DNA from 2 places in the Clavibacter rahimiani genome. Region 1 is predicted to be linked to the other one. Evidence: predicted binding sites of a transcription regulator. Region 1 holds the regulator's gene; the other holds the start of a gene.

What was found. The regulator HspR, encoded in region 1, represses chaperone genes until heat shock. The targets are predictions, from matches to a motif close to AAGTTGAGTCNNNNNGACTCAACTT.
Region 2: the regulator HspR is predicted to act here: its motif matches at 2,498-2,522, upstream of ACT7CP_RS10985 (Hsp20/alpha crystallin family protein).

Annotation. Positions count from the first base shown of each region.
Region 1 covers NZ_CP199790.1:70,065-74,921, forward strand. Annotated here, with positions in the region: gene ACT7CP_RS00335 (nucleotide exchange factor GrpE) at 1-261, shown strand, start outside; gene ACT7CP_RS00340 (DnaJ C-terminal domain-containing protein) at 379-1,392, shown strand; gene ACT7CP_RS00345 (heat shock protein transcriptional repressor HspR) at 1,412-1,876, shown strand; gene ACT7CP_RS00350 (class I SAM-dependent methyltransferase) at 1,873-3,096, shown strand; gene ACT7CP_RS00355 (helix-turn-helix domain-containing protein) at 3,117-3,353, opposite strand; gene ACT7CP_RS00360 (hypothetical protein) at 3,353-3,991, opposite strand; gene ACT7CP_RS00365 (BLUF domain-containing protein) at 4,085-4,504, opposite strand.
Region 2 covers NZ_CP199790.1:2,311,633-2,316,489, reverse strand. Annotated here, with positions in the region: gene ACT7CP_RS10990 (GNAT family N-acetyltransferase) at 1-1,924, shown strand, start outside; gene ACT7CP_RS10985 (Hsp20/alpha crystallin family protein) at 2,015-2,473, opposite strand; gene ACT7CP_RS10980 (hypothetical protein) at 2,596-2,946, opposite strand; gene ACT7CP_RS10975 (SDR family oxidoreductase) at 3,100-3,792, shown strand; gene ACT7CP_RS10970 (epoxide hydrolase family protein) at 3,809-4,857, opposite strand, start outside.

The DNA.
Region 1 (4,857 bases):
GCCGAGAAGCACGGCGACCTCGCGGAGGGCGGCCCGCTCACCGCGATCGTCGCCAAGCTGCGGACGAACGTGGAGCGCATCGGGCTGGTCAAGGTGGGCGCCGTCGGCGACGCCTTCGACCCGCAGGTGCACGAGGCGATCTTCCAGAAGCCGAACCCCGAGGTCCAGGTGGACACCGTGGCGGACGTCGTCGAGAGTGGCTACTACATCGGCGAGACGCTGCTGCGGGCCGCGAAGGTCGTCGTCGACAAGCCGGAGTAGCGCCATCATCCGCAGCATCCATCCGGCTGCACCCGCCCCGGTCCGGGCGTCCGCACGCGCGGGCGCCCGGATGGGGCCGTGCGGCCCCCACCACGAGAAGAAGAAGGGAGGCGTCTGATGGCCAGCCAGGACTGGTTCGACAAGGACTTCTACAAGGTCCTCGGAGTGTCCAAGGACGTCTCGGAGGCCGACCTCAAGAAGGCCTACCGCAAGCTCGCCCGGCAGTACCACCCGGACAGCAACCCCGACCCGTCGGCGGAGGAGCGCTTCAAGGAGATCAGCGAGGCGCACGCCGTGCTCGCCGACAAGGAGCAGCGCAAGGAGTACGACCAGGTCCGCGCCATGGGCTCCGGCGCGCGCTTCACCGCGCCCGGCGCCGGCGGCGGCCAGGCGGGCGGCTTCGAGGACGTCTTCGGCGGCATGTTCGGCCAGCAGGCCGGCGGCCGCGGGCGTCGCGCCGGGTTCGGATCCGGCCAGCCGCAGTACAGCCAGGGCGGGTTCGAGGACATCCTCGGCGGCATGTTCGGCAACGGCGGCTTCGGCCAGTCGACCGGCGGCTACCGCGGGTACGGCGCGCCCACCAAGGGCCGCGACGTCACCGCGTCGACGACGATCGACTTCCTCACCGCCGTGCAGGGCGACGTCGTGCGCCTGCAGGACTCCGACGGCCGCCCCCTCACGGTGCGCGTGCCGGCCGGCGTCTCCGACGGGCAGAAGATCCGCCTCGCCGGCAAGGGCGAGCCGTCGGGCGACGGCGGCGCGGCGGGGGACATCATCCTCACCGTGCACGTGCGCCCGCACCCCGTGTTCGAGCGCGACGGGCTGAACCTCCGGGTCAACGTGCCCGTGACGTTCCCCGAGGCCGCGCTCGGCGCGACCATCGAGGTGCCCACGCTCGGCGGCGAGCCGGTGCGGCTGAAGGTCGCGCCCGGCACGTCGAGCGGCAAGGTGCTGCGCGTCAAGGGCCGCGGCGTCACGACCCCGAAGGGCACGGGCGACCTGCTCGCGCGCATCGAGGTCGCGGTGCCGTCCCGCCTCACGGACGCGCAGCGCGTGGCGCTCGACGCGTTCGCGAGTTCGGGCCCCGCCGAGGACCCCCGGTCGGCGCTCATCGATCGGGCCAGGGGCTGACGTGGACCCCCGCGACACGATGGACGAGGACGCCCCGGTCTTCGTGATCTCCGTGGCGGCCGAGCTCTCGGGCATGCACCCGCAGACGCTCCGGCAGTACGACCGCCTCGGGCTCGTGTCGCCCACCCGCACGGCCGGGCGCTCCCGCCGCTACTCGATGCGCGACATCATGCAGCTGCGGGAGGTCGCCCGGCTGGGCGCGGAGGGCGTGAGCCTGGAGGGGATCGCCCGGATCCTCGAGCTCGAGAACCAGGTGACCGAGCTCCGCGGACGCGTCCGCCAGCTCGAGACGGCACTCGCCGACGAGCTGCTCTCCCGCCCCGGCCGCCGCGTCTTCGCGGCCCGCGGCGACGGCGACGTCGTGTCGTTGCGCGCCGGCGTGCGGCCCTCGCGGCAGACCGACGTCGTGCTGTACCGGGCGGCGCTCAGCCTCTCCGACGGCCGCGACGCCGCTGCCGACGCCGGCGGACGCGGCGCGCGGTGAGCGACGCCCCCGCCCCGGCGACCGCCGCCGACGACCTCCTCGACCTGGGCGCGCTCCGCCGCCGCCCCGACGTCGAGGCCGACAACCTCTTCGCGGCCGACGCCGCCGACCGCCTCCTGCTCGACGAGCTGGTCGCGCTGCTGGCGTCCTCCGCCGACGCCGGCCGCCCCGTGCGGCCGGAGGAGCTCGTCGTGGTCGGCGACTCCTACGGCGCGCTCGCGCTGGGTGCCGCCGCCGCGCTGCGTCGCGCCGGGGCCGGGGATCCGATCCGCCTCCGCGTGCACCAGGACGCCCTCGCCTCCGAGACCGCGCTCGACCTCAACGCCGTGCTGCTGGGCGAGACCGCGGAGATCGCCCACCACCGGCTCGACGACGCCCTCGCCGCAGGCGCCCGCGTCGTGCTCGCGCGCCTGCCGCGCAGCCTCGACGCGCTCGACGAGTGGGCCGGCGTGATCGCCGCTGCCGCCGCCGACGACGTGACCGTGCTCGCCGGCGGCCGCGTGAAGCACATGACGCCCGCCATGACGGACGTGCTCCGTCAGCGCTTCGCCGACGTCCGCGGCACGCTCGCCCGGCAGAAGTCGCGCGTGCTCGTCGCGCGCGGGCCGGTGCGCCCGTCCGGGGAGGCCCCGGCGTCCGACGCCTACCCGCGCCGCGAGTCGCACCCCGATCTCGGCCTCGAGGTGCGCGCACATGGCGCCGCCTTCGCGGGTGCGCGCATCGACATCGGCACGCGCTTCCTGCTGTCCTTCCTGCCCGACCTGCCCGCCGACGCCCGCAGTGCCGTGGACCTCGGTTGCGGCACGGGCGTCCTCGCCGCGGCCGTCGCGCTCGCGCGCCCGGACCTCCGGGTCGTCGCGACCGACCAGTCGTGGGCGGCCGTCGACTCGGCGCGCGCGACGGTGGCCGCGAACGGCCTCGCGGAGCGGGTGACCGTGGTGCGCGACGACGCCGGGTCCACCGTGCCCGACGGATCCGTCGACCTCGTGCTGCTCAACCCGCCCTTCCACACGGGCGCGACGGTGCACGCCGGCCTCGCGCCGCGCCTGTTCGCCGCCGCCGCGCGCATGCTCCGCCCGGGCGGCGAGCTCTGGACCGTCTACAACAGCCCGCTGGGCTACCGGGCGCAGCTGACGCGGATCGTGGGCCCCACGCGCGAGGCGGGCCGGAACGCGAAGTTCACGGTCGCCGTCTCGACGAAGCCGGATCCGCGGGCCTGACGCGCGCCCGGCGCCGCCCGTCAGGCCGTCGGCGGATCCAGCACCAGCAGGTCGCCGATCTCGCACTCGAGCGCGCGGCAGACCGCGACGAGCGTGGAGTAGCGGATCGCCCGGGCCCGGTCGTTCTTGAGCACGGACAGGTTCACCGGGCTGACGCCCACGATCGCGCTCAGCCGCGCGAGCGTCATGCCGCGCGCGGCGAGGAGCTCGTCGAGGCGGCAGTGCACGCCGGTGGGGCCGTCGTCGTCGCCCGCCATCAGACGAGGCCGCGGGTGTCGCGCTGCAGGCGCTCGCCGTGCTCGACGACGAGGCCCACGATCATGAGGGCGAAGCCGAGCGCGATGGTGGAGAGGTCGACCTCCGCGACCGTCGGCCAGAACCCCTCGAGGCCCGCGGCCGGGTCGTTCAGCTCGCCGCCGACCATCCACGCGACCGCGGTGCGCGCCCCGAGCGACAGCAGCGCCGCGACCATCACCGTGCCGCCCGCGACCGTGACCACGAGGCTGAGGCGCCGGGCGAGCGGATCCGGTCGGAGCAGCCGGCGGGCGAGGATCGCGACGGTGCCCGCGAGCGCGATGCCGACCGACGCGTCGAGCGCGATGCGCACCACGTGCATCGCGACGATGCCGCCCGACACCTCGCCCACCGCGACCTCGGCCGTGCGGTAGGCACCCGAGCGGAGGTCGGCGGGGCCGGCGTCGGCCTCCGCGGGGAGGGATCCGCGCATCTCGAGGGACGTGTGCACCACCCCGGTCCGCACGGTCTCGACCGCGCTCACCACGGCCGCCGCGGCGACCGCCAGCAGCACGATCACGGCGACCACGAGGGCCGCCTGCAGGATCCCGCGCATGGCCCGCGCGGAGGAGCCGGTGTCGGCCAGCGGGGTGGGCGTCATGGTCGTGTCCTATCGATCATCGTTGCAACGAATGTCGATATGTTCGCACGCGCGGTGGCTCGCTGTCGAGCCCAGAGCCCCAGGCCCTGTGCCTCACGCCGGGTGCGTGCGGAACCACTCCAGGAGCCAGCGGGCGCGGGACGGGGCGTCGGGGCGCGCGGCGGCGGACGCGGGCCGGTCGAGGAAGTCGTCGTAGCCCTCGAGGTCGCGGACGGTCGCGTCGTCCACCGAGCGGAAGCCCATGCTCCACGCCGGGAACCGCCGGGTGGGGATCTGCTCGTCGAGCAGCTGCCGCACGTCGGTGTGGCGGGGATCCGCCGCGATGGTCGCGAAGACCGCCTCGACCGCGTCGTCGGGGCCCTCGAGTACCTGCATGAAGCGCCCGTCGCGGTGCAGCAGGAGGCCCGTGAGGCCCGTGCGCTCGTTGTTCCGCGCGCACTGGCGGAGCAGCTCCGCGAGGTCGTCGTCGGTCAGGTGCCGGGTGGCCGTGCTCGTGTAGACGGTCGTGCGCATTGATCCCCCTCGTGCCGTCCCCCCATCCTGGCGGGTCGGAGGGGTCGCCGGGAGGGGCGGCGCGCCCGGGTGCGCGGGTCGGATCGCGTGCGGCGCGGCCGGGCCGGGCCGGGCCGGGCCGGGAGATGGTGAGAGCCCGGCGCGCTCGCGGGTACGGCGCGCGCCGGGCTCCTGTTCTGCCGCGGTCGTTCGGGTCGACTCGCGGAGGGATCTGATGAGCTGCCCCGCTGAGCGGGGGGACGCGGCAGGGCGCTCGTCGGGTATCCAGTGCGCACGACGGCATCGGGGGGAACCCGTCGTGCTGTTACGGACTCTACGGCGTCGGTCCTCATTTAGGGGGACACGTCGGGCAG
Region 2 (4,857 bases), 940 kb from region 1:
CCTCCTGCACGCCCTCGACACGGACGGACCCCGCATGATCCCCACCCTCGCCCCCGCCCCCATCCGCGACCGGACGGCCGACCCCGACCCGCGCGTCCACCGCGCCGCGCACCTCCGGCCCGACGCCTGGGCGGCCGCCACCCGCCACCTCGTGCGCAAGGCGCTCGCCGAGTTCGCGCACGAGCTGCTCATCGCCCCCGAGCGCGCGGAGCCCGAGCGGCCGCCCGGCGCGCCCCGCCGCCCGCACGATCCCCGGGACTGGGCCGACTACCGCGTCCCGAGCGCCGACGGTCGGAGCGTCCACGCCTACCGGGCACGGATCCTCGCGCTCGACCACTGGGACGTCGACGAGTCGAGCATCCGCCGCACGGTGGACGGCGAGCCCGCCGCGCTCGACGCGATCGACCTCGTGCTCGACCTCCGCGACCGGCTCGGGATCACCGACGAGGTCCTGCCCGTCTACCTCGACGAGATCCAGAGCACGCTCTCGGCCGCGGCCTTCTCGCGCCTCCGCGACGTGCCCGACGCGCGCGGCCTCCTCACCGCCTCGTACGCCGAGGTCGAGTCGACGATGGACGAGGGCCACCCGTGCTTCGTCGCGACCAACGGCCGCATCGGCTTCGACCTCGACGACCACGACCGGTACGCGCCCGAGGCGGGTCAGGACGTCCGGATCCTCTGGCTCGCCGTGCACGAGCGCCTCGCGCACTTCGCCGCCGTCGACGGCCTCGACCGGGACGCGTTCCTCGACGCGGAGCTCGGCGCGTCCGTCCGCGACCGCTTCCGCGCGCGGCTCGCCGACCTCGGCATCGACCCCGCCGCCCGCGTGCTCGTCCCCGTGCACCCGTGGCAGTGGGAGAACGTCGTCACGGTCACGTTCGCCGGGCTCGTCGCGACGCGCGACATCGTGCTCCTCGGCACGGGCGACGACGAGTACGGCGCCCAGCAGTCGATCCGCACCTGGGCCAACCGCACGACCCCCGAGCGCTGCTACGTGAAGACGTCGCTGTCGATCCTCAACATGGGGTTCACGCGCGGGCTGTCGCCGGCCTACATGGCCGTGACCCCGGCGATCAACGACTGGGTGCACGCGCTCGTCGTGGGCGACGCGGAGTTCGCGCGGCTCGGCTTCGGGATCCTCCGCGAGGTCGCGTCCGTCGGCGTGCGCGACGCCCGCGTCGACTCGGCCCTGCCGCCCGGCCACGCGCACGGGAAGATGCTGTCCGCGCTCTGGCGCGAGTCGCCGGTGCCGGGACTCGCGGAGGGCGAGCGGCTCATGAGCATGACGAGCCTCCTGCACGTCGACGCGGCCGGTGCCCCCGTGATCGGGGCGCTCATCGACGCGTCGGGGATCGGTGCCGCGGCCTGGCTCCGCCGCTGGCTCGACGCCTACCTCGTGCCGCTCGCGCACGCGCTCCTCGCGCACGACCTCGCGTTCATGCCCCACGGCGAGAACGTGATCCTCGTGCTGCGCGACCACGTCGTCGTCCGCGTGCTGATGAAGGACATCGCCGAGGAGGTGGCCCTGTTCGACCCGGAGCGGGACCTGCCGGAGGACGTGCGGCGGATCCGGATGGACGTCCCCGAGGACGAGCGCGCCCTCACGGTCTTCACCGACGTGATGGACGGCTTCCTCCGCTTCGCCGCCGCGCTCCTCGAGGACCGCGACGACCTCGGACCCGACGGCCTGTGGCGCGTGGCCGCCGAGGCGCTCGCCGACCACGAGCGCGCGCACCCGGAGCTCGCGGAGCGCGCCGCCCGGTTCGACCTCTTCGCGCCGTCGTTCGCGCGCTCGTGCCTCAACCGGCTGCAGCTCCGGGACAACCGGCGGATGGTCGACCTCGCCGACCCCGTGCTCCAGATCCACGGCTCGCTCGTGAACCCGCTCGCGATCCACGCGGGGCTCCGGCCGCGCATCGGCTGACCCGGCGCCCCCGGACATGCGAGGAGCCGCCGCCCGCGGTGCGGACGACGGCTCCTCGTCGTGGGCGGCGCCGAAGGGGCACCGGGCGGATCAGCTCGCGGCGGACGCGCCCTGCTCCACCGTCAGCGTGCGCGCGTCCTGGCCCTGGGGCTCCTCGGACGTGACCGCGATCTTGCGCGGCTTCGCCCGCTCGCTCACCGGGATGGTGACGCTGAGCACGCCGTTGGCGTAGTGCGCCGAGATGCGCTCGGTGTCGATGCCCTGGCCGAGCGTGAGCTGGCGCAGGAACGTGCCGGCCACGCGCTCGCGGGTGAGCCAGCGGACCCCGGGGTCGCCGGCGAGCGTGCGCTCCGCGCGGATGGTCAGCAGCTGGCCGTCCACGTCGATGTCGACCGAGCCCGGGTCGATGCCCGGGAGGTCGGCGGCCAGCACGTAGGTGTCGCCCTCGCGGTGCAGGTCGATGGGCATCGGACGGTTGGCCTGGCGGGTCTCGGCCAGGGCGCCCATGGCGCGGTCCAGCTCGCGGAACGGATCGAAGGTCATGTTCATGCTCGACTCCTCTGATGATCTGTGGGGTTGAGCCCCCTCGGCTCAACTGCGTCGAGATTAGCACTCGGGGCATGCGAGTGCCAAGCCGTTCGCCCAGGGCGAATGGCGCTCTGACCACCGGTTCAGGCGCGTCGGCGGAGGTCGCGCTCCATGCGCCCGATGAGGGTCCAGACCGCGCGTGAGAGGTCCGGATGCTCCAGCGCGATCCCGCGCAGCAGCCGGTACTCGAAGCGCGCGACGACGCCCGGCGCGGTCGACGGATGGCGCACGCGCGCGAGCTCCTCCGCCACGCCGTCCGCCTCGAGCGCGTCCTGCCGGAGGGTCGCCACCACGTGCTCGTCCACGGTGGGCAGCTCCGGGATGACCTCCCACGGGTCGTCGCCGTTCCGGCAGCGGTGCTCGATCACGGCGTCCAGCTCGTCGCGGGCCTCCTGGCGCAGCACCTCGAGGCTGGCGGGGAAGCGGGCGTGCACGGGCGGATCCTCTCGGTGCGGGTCGGGGCGGGGACCCGGCCTCGCGACCGGGTCCCCTTCACGCTACGTCATGCCCCGGACGGCCCCGGACCGCACCGGGCGGGGAGGCCGGACGCCGTGGGTAGCCTGGAGGCCCGGCCACCAGGAGGACCCATGACCGACACCGCCCGCCCCGTCGCCCTCGTCACCGGGGCCACCCGCGGCATCGGCCGGGCGATCGCCGAGGACCTCGGCCGCACCCACCGCGTCATCGTCCACGGGCGCGACCGGGACGCGGTCGACGCGCTCGCCGCCTCCCTCCCCGACGCCGTCGGCTGGGCCGCCGACCTCGCCGCGGGCGGGCTGGAGGGATCCGTCCCCGCGCTCGACCGGCTCGATGTGCTCGTGCACTCGGCCGGCGTGATCGGCGGCGACGCCGTCGACCGCACGCCCGTCGAGGAGTGGCGCCGGGTGTTCGAGGTCAATGTCTTCGCGGTCGCCGAGGTCACGCGGATCCTCCTGCCCGCGCTCCGGGCGGCCCGCGGGCAGGTCGTGCTCGTCAACTCCGGATCCGGCTTCACGGCGAATCCCACGGGCGGCGTCTACGCGGGATCCAAGTTCGCCCTCCGCGCCCTCGGCGACGCCCTCCGCGAGGAGGAGCGCCCGCACGGCGTGCGCGTCTCGAGCGTGCACCCGGGCCGCGTCGCCACCGACATGCAGCGCGAGCTCCGCGCCAAGGAGGGCGGCGAGTACGACGAGGCGCGCTACCTCGAGCCCGCGTCCGTCGCGCGCGCCGTGCGCCTCGTGGTCGACCAGACCCGCGACGGCACCCTCGAGTCGGTGTCGCTGCGGCCGTTCGGGGGCTGACCCGCCGGGTCGCGGATCAGCGCCCGCGGAACGTCGTCCGGATGTCGTCGACGAGGAGCCCCGGCTGCTCGAGCAGCGCGAAGTGCCCGCCGCGCGCGACCTCGCTGAACAGCACGAGGTCCGTGTACCGGCGCTCCGCCCAGCGGCGCGATCGGCGCACGTACTCGCCCGGCATGACGCTGAGCCCCGTCGGGATGGTGATCGGCGCGTCGATCGTGCCCGGCGTCGCCCAGCCGACCTGCGCCGACTCCCAGTAGAAGCGCGCCGCGGAGGCCGCCGTGCCGGGCAGCCAGTACAGCATCACGTCGTCGATCATCTCGTCGAGCGCGAAGAGCGCCTCGGCGTCGCCGTGCTCGTCGTGGGATCCGCCGACGTCCTGGAACATGGCGTAGATCCACGCGGCGAGCCCCGCGGGGGAGTCCTGCAGCGCGTACCCGACGGTCTGCGGCCGGGTCGACATCATCTGCGAGTAGCCGGACAGCTGCTGCCAGTAGTGCCCGGTCTCCGCCATCATCCGCCGCTCCTCGTCGGTGGCCTCGCGCATCTCGTCGTCCGTGGGCATGAAGGGCGCCATGTTGAGGTGGATCGCCCGGAGCCCGATGCCCTCCGCGGCCTCGAGGGCCGCGAGCTCGGACGTGACCGACGCTCCGAGGTCGCCGCCCTGCGCGTACCAGGCGTCGTAGCCGAGGCGGCGCATGAGCTCGGCCCAGGCGCGGGCCGTGCGCCGCGCGCCCCAGCCCGTGCCCGTCGGCTTCCCCGAGAAGCCGAAGCCGGGGAGGCTCGGGATCACGACGTGGAAGGCGTCCTCCGCGGAGCCGCCGTGCGCCACCGGGTCGGTGAGCGGGCCGATCGCGTGGCGGAACTCGAGGACCGAGCCCGGCCAGCCGTGCGTCAGCAGCAGCGGACGGGCGCCGGGCTCGGGGGAGCGCACGTGCAGGAAGTGGATCCGCAGGCCGTCCACCTCCGTCGTGTGCTGGCCCCAGCCGTTGAGCAGCGCCTCGGTGCGGCGCCAGTCGTAGCCGTCGGCCCAGCGCTCGACGAAGCGCCGCATGCGCGCGAGCTGCG